Regions from separate parts of the Pseudoalteromonas sp. Ld20 genome, predicted to be linked through region 1. Evidence: predicted binding sites of a transcription regulator. Region 1 holds the regulator's gene; the other holds the start of a gene.
What was found. The regulator sigma-54, encoded in region 1, starts transcription at its own class of promoters, with help from an activator protein. The targets are predictions, from matches to a motif close to GTTGGCACGNNNNTNGNNT.
Positions count from the first base shown of each region.

Region 2: a site for sigma-54 is predicted at 2,421-2,439, ahead of ACJJVX_RS07250 (DUF3192 domain-containing protein). Genes of this name have one in related genera too.

Region 1 is NZ_JBISHB010000043.1:371,542-377,289, forward strand. It holds gene ACJJVX_RS18805 (KpsF/GutQ family sugar-phosphate isomerase) at 1-396, shown strand, start outside; gene kdsC (3-deoxy-manno-octulosonate-8-phosphatase KdsC) at 396-947, shown strand; gene lptC (LPS export ABC transporter periplasmic protein LptC) at 944-1,498, shown strand; gene lptA (lipopolysaccharide transport periplasmic protein LptA) at 1,488-2,021, shown strand; gene lptB (LPS export ABC transporter ATP-binding protein) at 2,018-2,743, shown strand; gene ACJJVX_RS18830 (RNA polymerase factor sigma-54) at 2,810-4,306, shown strand; gene hpf (ribosome hibernation promoting factor) at 4,336-4,623, shown strand; gene ACJJVX_RS18840 (PTS sugar transporter subunit IIA) at 4,628-5,080, shown strand; gene rapZ (RNase adapter RapZ) at 5,101-5,748, shown strand, end outside.
Region 2 is NZ_JBISHB010000030.1:331,573-337,320, forward strand. It holds gene ACJJVX_RS07240 (response regulator) at 1-371, shown strand, start outside; gene ACJJVX_RS07245 (diguanylate cyclase) at 355-1,269, shown strand; gene ACJJVX_RS07250 (DUF3192 domain-containing protein) at 1,999-2,376, opposite strand; gene ACJJVX_RS07255 (D-2-hydroxyacid dehydrogenase) at 2,540-3,484, opposite strand; gene zntR (Zn(2+)-responsive transcriptional regulator) at 3,584-3,997, shown strand; gene ACJJVX_RS07265 (SO_0444 family Cu/Zn efflux transporter) at 3,981-5,174, shown strand; gene ACJJVX_RS07270 (1-acyl-sn-glycerol-3-phosphate acyltransferase) at 5,333-5,748, shown strand, end outside.

The sequences.
Region 1 (5,748 bases):
GGTAAACGTTTATTGCTGTGCTTAAAAGATATTATGCATACTGGCAATACAACGCCTATCATCAAAGACACGCAATGTATTAAAGACGCGTTAATTGAAATGTCGGCTAAAGGCTTGGGCATGACCGCCATAGTTGATGATTCGGGTCAACTTGCTGGCTTGTTCACAGATGGTGATTTGCGCCGAATTTTAGAGCAACGAATTGATATTCACAGCACTTTAATTAGTCACGTAATGACCCGTTCTTGCACAACCGCTACAGCCGATATGCTAGCAGCCGAGGCGCTTAATATCATGGAGAATAAACGCATTAATGGCTTAATTGTCATTGATGAAAATCACCACCCTATTGGCGCACTTAACATGCAGGATTTGCTAAAAGCAGGAGTTTTATAATGCAATTTGCAGACTTATACCAACCACTTTCAGACGATGCGCAAACCCGCGCCAAAAAAGTTAAATTACTTATTTGTGATATTGACGGGGTATTCTCTGATGGCCGTATTTATCTTGGTAACCAAGGTGAAGAACTAAAAGCCTTCAATACTAAAGACGGTTTTGGTATCAAAGCGCTTATCAATAGTGGTTTTGAAGTAGCCGTGATCACAGGCCGTCATTCACAGATAGTTCAGCAACGAATGACTAGCCTAACTGTACCGCATATCTACCAAGGCCAAGAAAACAAGTTGCACGCTTATCAAGAGCTAAAAGATAAACTCCAGTTAAGTGACGAACAAATTGCCTATATCGGCGATGACGGCCCTGATTTACCGGTCATGGAACTGGTTGGCTTTGCAGTTGCTGTAAATGACGCACACCCGCTAATTAAGCGACTATCACATTACACAACAATGCTACCCGGTGGCTTTGGTGCAGTACGCGAGCTTACCGACCTATTAATGCTAGTTAATGGAAAACCATTGACCAGTGAAGGGACTAGCTCATGAATAGTGCGCGTTTAATATTAAGCGTATTATTTATAGGTTTTATGGCGTGGTTGTGGCTCCCGTACTTTAGCCAAACAACGACCACGGTAAAAAATCAAGAAGATGTGATAGCAAAACCTGATTATACCGCGGTCGAATTAAAGCAAACCGCATTTGATGAGCAAGGTAAAATTAGCCACAAAGTAACCGCAGCAAAAATGGAACTTTATCAGCAGTTAGGATTTACTTACTTTGAAAAGCCTATTTTTACTTTATATAATCAACAGCAAACGTGGCAAATCAATGCGCAAGAAGCCACATTATATGAAAATAACCAGTTGATTTTAGAAGGCAATGTTGTTGCTAAAAATCTCACAAACAACGCAATGATTAAGCATATTAATGCCGATAATATCTTGGTTGATATTGAACAACAAACCATGAGTTCAGAACAGCCTGTTGAATTAATCGGACCAAATTTAAAGACCACCGGACGCGGCCTTAGAGCCGACTTAAAAGCCGAAGTGGTAGAACTTATTAACCATACGCGAACCATATATTATGACCAATAAATTTGCTCACTTACTTGTAATACCTAGCTTGTTCATTGCCCTTTCAAGCTTTGCTGAAGGTACTCTTCCACTTGCAGACCAAGTATCGATAAGCGCTGATAAACAGCTTGCACAGCTGAAAAAAAATGTCGGTATTTTTGAAAAAAACGTAGAGATAATCCATGGTAATCGTCGTATCACAGCTGATCACCTAGAAGTGCACAAACGTGAAGATTTAGGTGATAATAAGCAGCTGCTTGTTGCCACTGGAAGCCCTGCATACTTTGAAGAAAAACAAACAGATGGCACAATTATGAGCGCCAGCGCCAATGAGGTTCGTTACGATGTTGATAAACGCTATTTAACTTTAATCGGTAACGCCCAAGTCACTCAAGCAGGTCAAAAGATTAATGCCAAAAGTATTACATACGACATGGACCAACAATTAATTAGCGCTGAAAAAGATGAAAATTCAGACGAACGAGTGCATACAATATTAGTCCCAGTAAACACTAAAAAAGATAACGAAAAAGGTCAGCCATGAGCACATTAAAAGCTGAGTTTTTAGCAAAAAGTTATAAAGGCCGCCAAGTCGTAAAAAATGTAGGCTTAGAAGTCAGCGCTGGTAGCATTGTTGGCTTACTTGGCCCTAATGGCGCAGGCAAAACCACCACTTTTTACATGATTGTAGGATTAGTGCCAAGCGACAAAGGTAAAATAAGCATAGATGATAACGACATCACCTTATTACCAATGCACAGCCGTGCACGTTTAGGGATTGGCTATTTACCGCAAGAATCTTCGATATTTCGCAAACTGACCGTTTACCAAAACCTGATGGCGATACTCGAAACCCGTAAAGAGCTAAATAAACAAGCTCGTGAAGAAGCGCTTGATGGCTTACTTGATGAATTTAGCATTCAGCACATCCGCGATAGTCAAGGTATGGCATTATCTGGTGGTGAACGCCGTCGCGTTGAAATTGCTCGCGCTTTAGCCGCAAACCCTAAATTTATTCTGTTAGATGAGCCTTTTGCTGGCGTTGATCCTATTTCGGTGTTAGATATAAAGAAGATTATTGAACATCTTAAAAACCGTGGGATAGGCGTACTTATTACCGACCACAATGTACGAGAAACCCTTGATGTTTGTGAAAAAGCCTACATAGTTTCTCATGGGGAGTTAATTGCATCAGGCACTCCTGAGCATGTACTTGCCGACCAAACAGTCCGCGACGTTTATTTGGGTGAGCAATTTAGGCTATAAAGCCACGCCCGGCTAAGGTTCTGCTAGACTTAATTATGACAACAATAAAAGGATTGTTAGAGATACATGAGGCAATCACTCCAGCTGCGCATGGGCCAGCAACTTACAATGACACCACAGCTACAACAAGCTATTCGTTTGTTACAGTTGAGCACATTAGATCTTCAACAAGAGATCCAAGAAGCACTAGATAGCAATCCATTACTTGAGGTCGATGAAAATGACTTTGGTGATGAATCAGGTGGTAAGAACGAACAAAAACAAGATACTGATGATCAAACTGTCAGTGCCTCAGCTGATGACACGCCAAGTGAATACGAACAAGAAAGCAGTGAAGCGCTAGCAAAAGATACCGTAAGCGACGAAATGGCGATGGATGTTACATGGGATGAATACATGAGCGCCGCACCAAGCTCTTCATCAGGGCCAATGCCTGAAGATGAATCTATTTATCAAGGCGCTTCATCTGAAACCCTCCACGATCACCTTATGTGGCAACTACAGCTGACTCATTTTAGTCCGACTGACGAAGCTATCGCGATAGCCATTGTCGAAGCGGTTGATGACTCAGGTATTCTTACACTAAGCTGTGAAGACATTGCTGAAAGCCTAAACAAAGGTAATAACGAAGAAGAAATTGAACTTGATGAAGTTCAAGCGGTATTAAAGCGTATTCAGTTATTTGATCCGGTCGGTATTGCTGCACGCAGCCTACCTGAATGTTTATGTATTCAGCTAAATCAATTTGATCCTGCAACGCCTTGGATTGCCGAAACAAAAATGATTTTAACTGATCATATCGATTTATTAGCTAGTCGCGACTATCGTACTTTGATGAAAAAGACTAAGCTAAAGGAAGATGAACTAAAAGAAGTAATGACACTCATCCACAGCCTTAATCCAAAGCCTGCGGATACCATAGTTCGAGAAGAGTCAGAGTACGTTATTCCCGACGTGTCAGTGAAAAAAATTAAAGGCCGCTGGGTGGTAGAGCTCAACCCAGATAGCATGCCAAAAATTAGAGTTAACAGCCAATATGCGGCGATGTCGCGCTCAGTAAAATCGAGCACTGACAGCCAATTTATTCGCTCTCATTTACAAGAAGCTAAATGGTTTATAAAAAGCCTAGAAAGTCGTAATGACACATTACTCAAAGTAACTAACTGCATTGTTAAACAGCAGCAAGGTTTTTTTGAGCATGGCCCCGAGGCTATGCGACCTATGGTATTAAACGATGTTGCTGAAATGGTTGAAATGCATGAATCAACAATCTCCCGGGTAACAACCCAGAAGTACATGCATACACCACGTGGTATTTTTGAGTTAAAGTATTTTTTCTCAAGCCATGTCAGTACCGAAAATGGCGGAGAATGCTCATCGACAGCAATTCGTGCACTCATAAAAAAATTGATTGCAGCAGAAAACTCAGCTAAACCATTGAGTGATAGTAAAATTGCAGATATATTGGCAGAGCAAGGTATCAAAGTAGCTAGACGAACAATAGCAAAGTACCGTGAATCGCTAGCTATTCCACCGTCAAATCAACGTAAAAGCTTGATTTAAGGCGTAAAACCACAAGAAGGAAAATGCTTATGCAACTAAATTTAACTGGTCGTCACGTAGAAATTACTGATTCATTAAGAGACTATGTAAACAATAAGTTTGCGAAGCTTGAGAGGCATTTTGATCACATCAACAATGTCCATGTTATTCTTGACGTAGAAAAGCTCAACCAAAAAGCAGAAGCAACATTACATGTCAGTGGCGCAGAGCTATTTGCCTCAACGCAGCACCAGGACATGTATGCCGCGATTGACGGGCTCATCGATAAACTCGACCGTCAAGTTATCAAACACAAAGAGAAGCACGCTCGACACTAACACTATGAAACTAAGTTCACTTACTTGTCAGGACTGCAGTAAAGCTGCGGTCCTTTTTAATAGCAAAAAACGTATCCTCGAATTTATCAGCCAATTGGCTCATGAACGGCTTCCTCACTTATCACAACAAGACATATTGAGTGCTCTATTAAATAGAGAAAAATTAGGTAGTACAGGTATTGGCCGTGGTATCGCGATCCCGCATGGTCGCATGAGTGGCGCACAAGAACCACTCGCTTTAATTTTAGTAAGCGAACAACCAATCAATTTTGATGCCATTGATAATCGCCCCGTCGATATTTTTGTTGCACTCATCGTACCTGACGGTGACAGTGAACTTCATTTAAAGACGTTGGCTACAATTGCTGATAAACTCAACGACAAAGAGTTTTGTAAACAAATACGTAGCGCAAAAACAGACCAAGATCTATATCAAGTAATTGTTGAACAGTCGTAGTTAAAAGAAGGAGAGTTTACATGGAATTAATTATCATCAGTGGGCGCTCAGGGTCAGGTAAATCTGTCGCTTTGCGTGTATTAGAAGACCTTGGCTATTATTGTGTTGATAATATCCCTGTAAACTTATTACCGTCGTTAGTGCGTAGTGTATCTGATAACTACGATAAGATTGCCGTCAGTATTGATGTGCGTAACTTACCCAAAGAACAGCAAGAGTTTAATGATATTCTTGAGTATCTTCCGGGGTTTGCAAACCCAACTCTATTTTATCTAGACAGTGACGACCAAACGCTCATTAAGCGCTTTTCTGAAACACGCCGTTTACACCCACTTTCTTTAGATTCACTGCCACTTGATTTAGCCATTAAACAAGAAAAAGTGCTATTAGATGTACTCATTACCCGCGCCGACTTTATTCTTGATACAACCGATTTAAGTGTCCACCAGCTGGCTGAATCAATTCGCGAAAAAATCTTAGGCAAAAAAGATAAAAAACTGATCATTACATTTGAGTCATTTGGTTTTAAGCATGGCATTCCTAAGGGAGCTGATTATGTATTTGATGCGCGCTTTTTACCAAACCCACACTGGGAACCTGAATTAAAGCCACTAACAGGGCTTGATCAACCGGTAAAAGATTATTTAGCGAGTCACAGCATAGTGCAA
Region 2 (5,748 bases), on a different contig from region 1:
AAGCAATTAATGATCTTGAAATTGAAATCCCCAATTTTTATGATGAATCTTTTGCATTGGAACAATTCTCCGGTGATAGTGATTTATTACTGGTTATGCTGGGGAAGTTTGCTAAATTATGTAATGATCACCTAAATAAATTAATAACATATAATCAACCAAGAGAACTGGAACGGTTAGTGCATAGCATTAAAGGCGTATCAGGAAACCTAGGATTTTGCAGGCTCTCAGAGTTGGCTAAGCAACTAGAGCATAAGTTACGCGCCTTGAAAGAAGCCGATCCATTATTACAGGATCAACTTATACAGGAGTTAAAACAAGCCATGGCTTATATCCAGATACAAGGACTAGCAGATGTTAAAAAGAGCTAAAATACTTATTGTTGATGATGATCCTCTAAATCGATTGGTATTGGAGAAAACACTTGCAAGTGAGCATGATACTTTCTTGGTTGAAAATGGTGAAAAAGCACTCACTTTTTTAAAATCGACAGCGGTTGATTTAATTATACTTGATATAGTGATGCCTGGTATTAGTGGCTATGAGGTATTAATTCAGTTAAAAGAAAATCCATCAACTCAAGCTCTCCCCGTTATTTTTATTTCGGCCAATACAAGTCATGATGATGAAGCTAAAGGGTTTGAACTAGGTGCTATGGATTATATTGCAAAACCTTTTAGCCCTACAATTGTAAAAGCTCGTATCAGAAACCAATTACTTATAAAACAGAAAAATGACTTACTTGAAATGCTAGCATCCATTGATGGTTTGACGGAAATCCCCAATAGACGTTATTTGGATGAAAGCTTATCTCGGGAGTGGCGACGAAGCCGCCGAGCTGGAACCCCATTATCAGTTTTACTTATGGATATAGATCACTTTAAACGTTACAACGATTGTTATGGCCACCGTGCTGGAGATGACTGCTTGAAACGTATTGCGCATGCATTAGTGGGCGAATGTGAGCGTGTAAGTGATTTTGTTGCGCGTTATGGGGGAGAAGAGTTTGCTGCAGTTTTACCCGATATGGGAAAAAATGAAGCGTTGCAGTTTGCAAATAAGTTAAGAGATGCAGTCAACGGATTGAATATTCCGCATAAGGCATCATTAAATGCTGATCATATAACAATAAGTATTGGTGTTGCGACAACAGAGTGCGGCCAAGTATATGGCGAACATACACTGTTAGAAGAGGCTGATTTAGGGTTATATCAAGCGAAAGATGCTGGTCGAGATATCATTGTTGCGCGTGTCATTCGAACGCAATAATAAAAGAGCGAGTTAGGTTTTTAAAAGCTTTCAATGTTGTAGTTAGTTAAAATAAAATCATGGGTAGATTGTTATCTACCCAGCGCAATATACCCAAGGCACCTCAAGATGCAGAGTTCAGCGTTTCACAGGTGCCTGTGAACCGCCCAATGGGTTAGTTTAAAAGCGATTTATACTGCGTTACTTTTATAAGGGGTTGATTTTAAAAATAGAACCACTATTACTTGCAACTAATGTCTTGTCTAAATCGCTTTTAATTCCAACGACCCTCGCATCTTGAGGTGGTTTAGGCAGATAATACCAATCTGCATAAATATTTGAACAATTTAACGAATTAAATCACGCTATAACGTCGTTAAAAATTTTTTATTTAGAACAACTAGGGCGTGTTGACCTTTGTGGATTGAAATTTGTTCAATCTAGGGGCGATTTAATCGCGGCGCGAGGTTTGTAACCTAGCGGGCTAAGTCAAAACCGAGCAACAAAGAGTCAATCGCCCCTAGGAAGAACCCTTTGGGCAGCGCATGTTTGGCATTTATACTGCGTTATCGCCTATTTATGGGGAACAACCACACTGCATAGGCGCTGTCTTGCCTAAATACCAAACATACTGCTGCAAAATTAATCACGAAAGGTCAACACGCCCTAGATATAAAAATTTCTGCCTAGGTATAGCGCAATTTTCTTGTCGTTAAATAGACCCCATATCTACGCAGATTGGTATAAATGTTAGTTAAGTGATTTATAGATGGTATCGCCCACCCCAATGAGTTTCTCATTTTTAAATACAAGCGCAGTGCACTCATCTTTGGTCATTTTACCGTCAGAGTGAATGCTGTGAGTGGCGTAAAATAACACCTGATACACATCATCATTCTTTTTTAACAGCTCAGAGAAGTTAGGCGTTTTAAGTTTACTTAAAACAGATTGATAACTGCTATCTAAATCAATATTTGCAATAGCCTCTCGATTATATTTGTGGTGCTTTTCCCAGCTAGATGTATCACCGCCTGCCCAATGTGTTTCTGCTTCACCATCTGATACTGCAATAACGCATCCAGTTAAAAATGGTATTGTAAGTGCTGCGATTAAAAGTGTTTTTTTCATTATATTTGCCCTGATGCTAAGTACGGTATTTATTATTGAATATTTAGCAAATAGCTGGCCAAGTTTTTAGCTTGTTTAAAATCAGTGAGTTAGGTTTTTTGAAACCATATACCATGTGTGAATAGCATATCGTATATGGTATTTATAACTAATAATTAGTCTATTAGACCAGTCTATTACGGCTCTCACCTTGGCTAAATGCACTGATATTCAAGCTTATCTGTTTAACTAGGCGAATGATTGACTCTTCACTGGCCCATGCAATGTGAGGGGTTAAAATTAAGTTGTGGCCTTGATAACCTGCTAGCGGGTTAGTGTCAGTGGCAGGCTCCTTCGTTAACACATCAACCCCAGCTGCAGCAATTTGATTCTCAGCGAGTGCATGGGCTAAGTCAGCTTCATTTACAATACCGCCTCTGGCTGTATTAATTAAAATAGCACAGGGCTTCATCATACTTAGCTCTTCTGCGCTAATTAGATCTCGGCTTTCATCAGTTAAAGGGCAATGTACGCTAATAATATCAGCGCTTTTTATTGCTTGATAAAATTCAGTGCGGCCTTGCCTAACGGGATGGTTTTTACGCTCAGCAAGAATGACGTGTGCGCCAAATGCATTGGCTACAGTTGCAACGGCTTTACCTAATGAACCATAACCAATAATCGCTAATGTTTTACCCGCAATTTCGTTAAAACTATAATCAAGACGGCAAAACATTTGGCTTTGCTGCCACTGCCCCTGTTGGCAATCATTAATATAGCGATGTGTATTACCGAGCAAGTTAGTAATTAATGCAAAAGTGTGTTGAACAACGCTAGGTGTAGAATATCCAGCTACATTGGCGACTGCAATGCCAAGCTCTTTCGCTGCGATTAAGTCGACATTATTTGTGCCAGTTGCTGCAACGCAAATAAGTTTAACTGCGGGGAGTTGTGCGAGCGTCTCGCGATTAAGTACAACTTTATTAGTGATCAACACATCGGCACCTAGGCTATGAGTAATAACTTGCTCAGTGCTCGTTAGAGGGTAGCTTTTAAACTTACCAAGCTCTTGAAAAGGCTTAAGTGAAGTGCCTGCTAAAGTATCGCTATCGAGTAGAGTGATATTCATACTCTTTCCTTTAAAATAAAAATTATAAATACTTGACCTTAGTGTGTGCTCTAAGGTTTATAGTAAGTAAAAGTTGATAAAAATTCATTGGAGACGATGATGAAAATAGGCGAATTTGCAAGCCAGTTAGGTGTCTCAACAGATACATTAAGGTACTACGAAAAGCATGCTTTGTTAACGGCTACATCGCGGACACAATCTGGGTATCGTGATTATAGCCAGTCAGACTTAAAACAAATGAAGTTTATTTTACGCGCAAAGAATGTCGGTTTTAGTTTGTCAGAAATTAAAGAGTTACTGCAAATTAAATTTCATAAACAGCAGCATTCATGCCACGAAGTTAAAAATTTAACCTTACAAAAGCGAGATCTTGTTGCAGAGCGCATTGCTGAATTAACGCGCTTTCATCAGTCATTATCTGTTTTAGCTGACAAATGCTGTGGCGGTGAAGAGCCCGCAGATAACTGCTCTATATTAACTACTTTGGAGGATATCGATGGACTTACTCAATAATTTTTGGCAGCTATTTTTATTATCTGCGCCTTGGTTAATGCTTGGTTTGCTGATCGCTGGCATGCTTAATGTTTATTTACCCGTTAACTTTCTTAACAAGCATTTGGGGAAAGAAGGTTTCTGGACCACGGTTAAAGCCGCACTGATTGGTGCGCCAATGCCTTTATGTTCATGTGGTGTTATCCCTGCTGCCATAGGGTTAAGACGTGCGGGCGCGTCAAAAAGCGCAACAACTGCATTTTTAGTCTCAACGCCAGAAACTGGGGTTGACTCGGTATCTGTATCATACGTTTTATTGGGTCCATTTATGGCCGTTATTCGTCCAATCGCAGCAATTTGTAGCGCAATCGTTGCAGGTGTTTTAGTTGGGCGAGATACAAAGGATGAGCAACCAATTGATCTAAAAAGTGATGAGGGCTTAGCGGGGAAACCAAGTTGCTGCTCAAAGAAACAACCTGAACCGACAGTAAAACCTAGCTGTTGTTCATCAAGTACAGGTTCAATAAAGGTAGAAAGTGAGACATGTTGCGCACCAAGCACAGAGACAGCCAAACAAATTAATGAACCAAGTTGTTGTGATACGACAGACACGGTGACTGATACGCAATGGGAGAAGTTTAAACAAGCAGTAAGCTTTAGTTGTAATAAGTTGCTATCAGATACAATGAAATGGCTCATGATTGGTTTATTTTTTGCGGCATTGGTTCAAACTTTCGTACCTGAGTCATTTTTAACTCAGTGGGGGAGTGGTATTTTGGCAATGCTAGTGGTGATATTGATTAGTATTCCAATGTATATTTGTGCCACTGCCTCAACCCCTATTGCGGCTGGATTATTATTAAGTGGTGTTGCACCAGGGGCTGTTTTGGTCTTTATGTTGGCGGGCCCTGCAACAAACATAGCTACTCTTGGCGTTGTAGCAAACGAACTTGGTAGGCGAGCGGTTGCAGCCTATTTAACAGGGGTAATAGGCGTTGCATTACTGTTTGGCTTTTTAACTGATTACCTTGTTGCTGAATTTGGTTTTGTAGTTACGCCATTGCTAGGTGAGGAGCACCAGGTATTGCCGCATTGGTTAACTTTGCTCAGTGGGGTCATTTTACTGACATTAATGGTACGTTTAGTAGTCAAACTTGCTATTGATAAATATGGAACTACTGGTAAGAGCATTACATAGCTAATTGTTATTAAAGGGTTTTGATGATTTTGTTTAACATCAATAGATGACTAAATTAATGACTTAGTTCGCATTTTCAATTGCCTGAGTTATAATCGTCAACAGAATATAAACGGTACGCGATTGCGTGCCGTTTTTTTAACTTTAAAGATGCACAAATGAGTGAGTTCGTGGATAAGTACGCCGATATAAGACCCTACAATGATGATGAAGTGGCCGCATCAGTGGCACGCTTAATTGATGATAATGCGTTTGTTGATGTGTTAGCTAAATATAATCTGCCGCGATTTTTATCTACATTCTCGATTGTTTCTCGTGCGCTTGTTAGGCGTCAATTACGTAAAAAGTGGGGCGCTATATCCACTGTTGAGGAAGTTCAACAAGAAGTATCTAGATATTTAGCAATGTTAGTTAAGCGGACAACGTCAGAGGTAACATTTTCTGGACTTGATAAACTAGATCCAAAACAAGCTTATTTATTTATTTCAAATCATCGCGATATTGTATTGGACCCAGCGTTAGTTAATTGGGGGTTATTTAGCTATAAGATGAAAACAGTGCGTATTGCTATTGG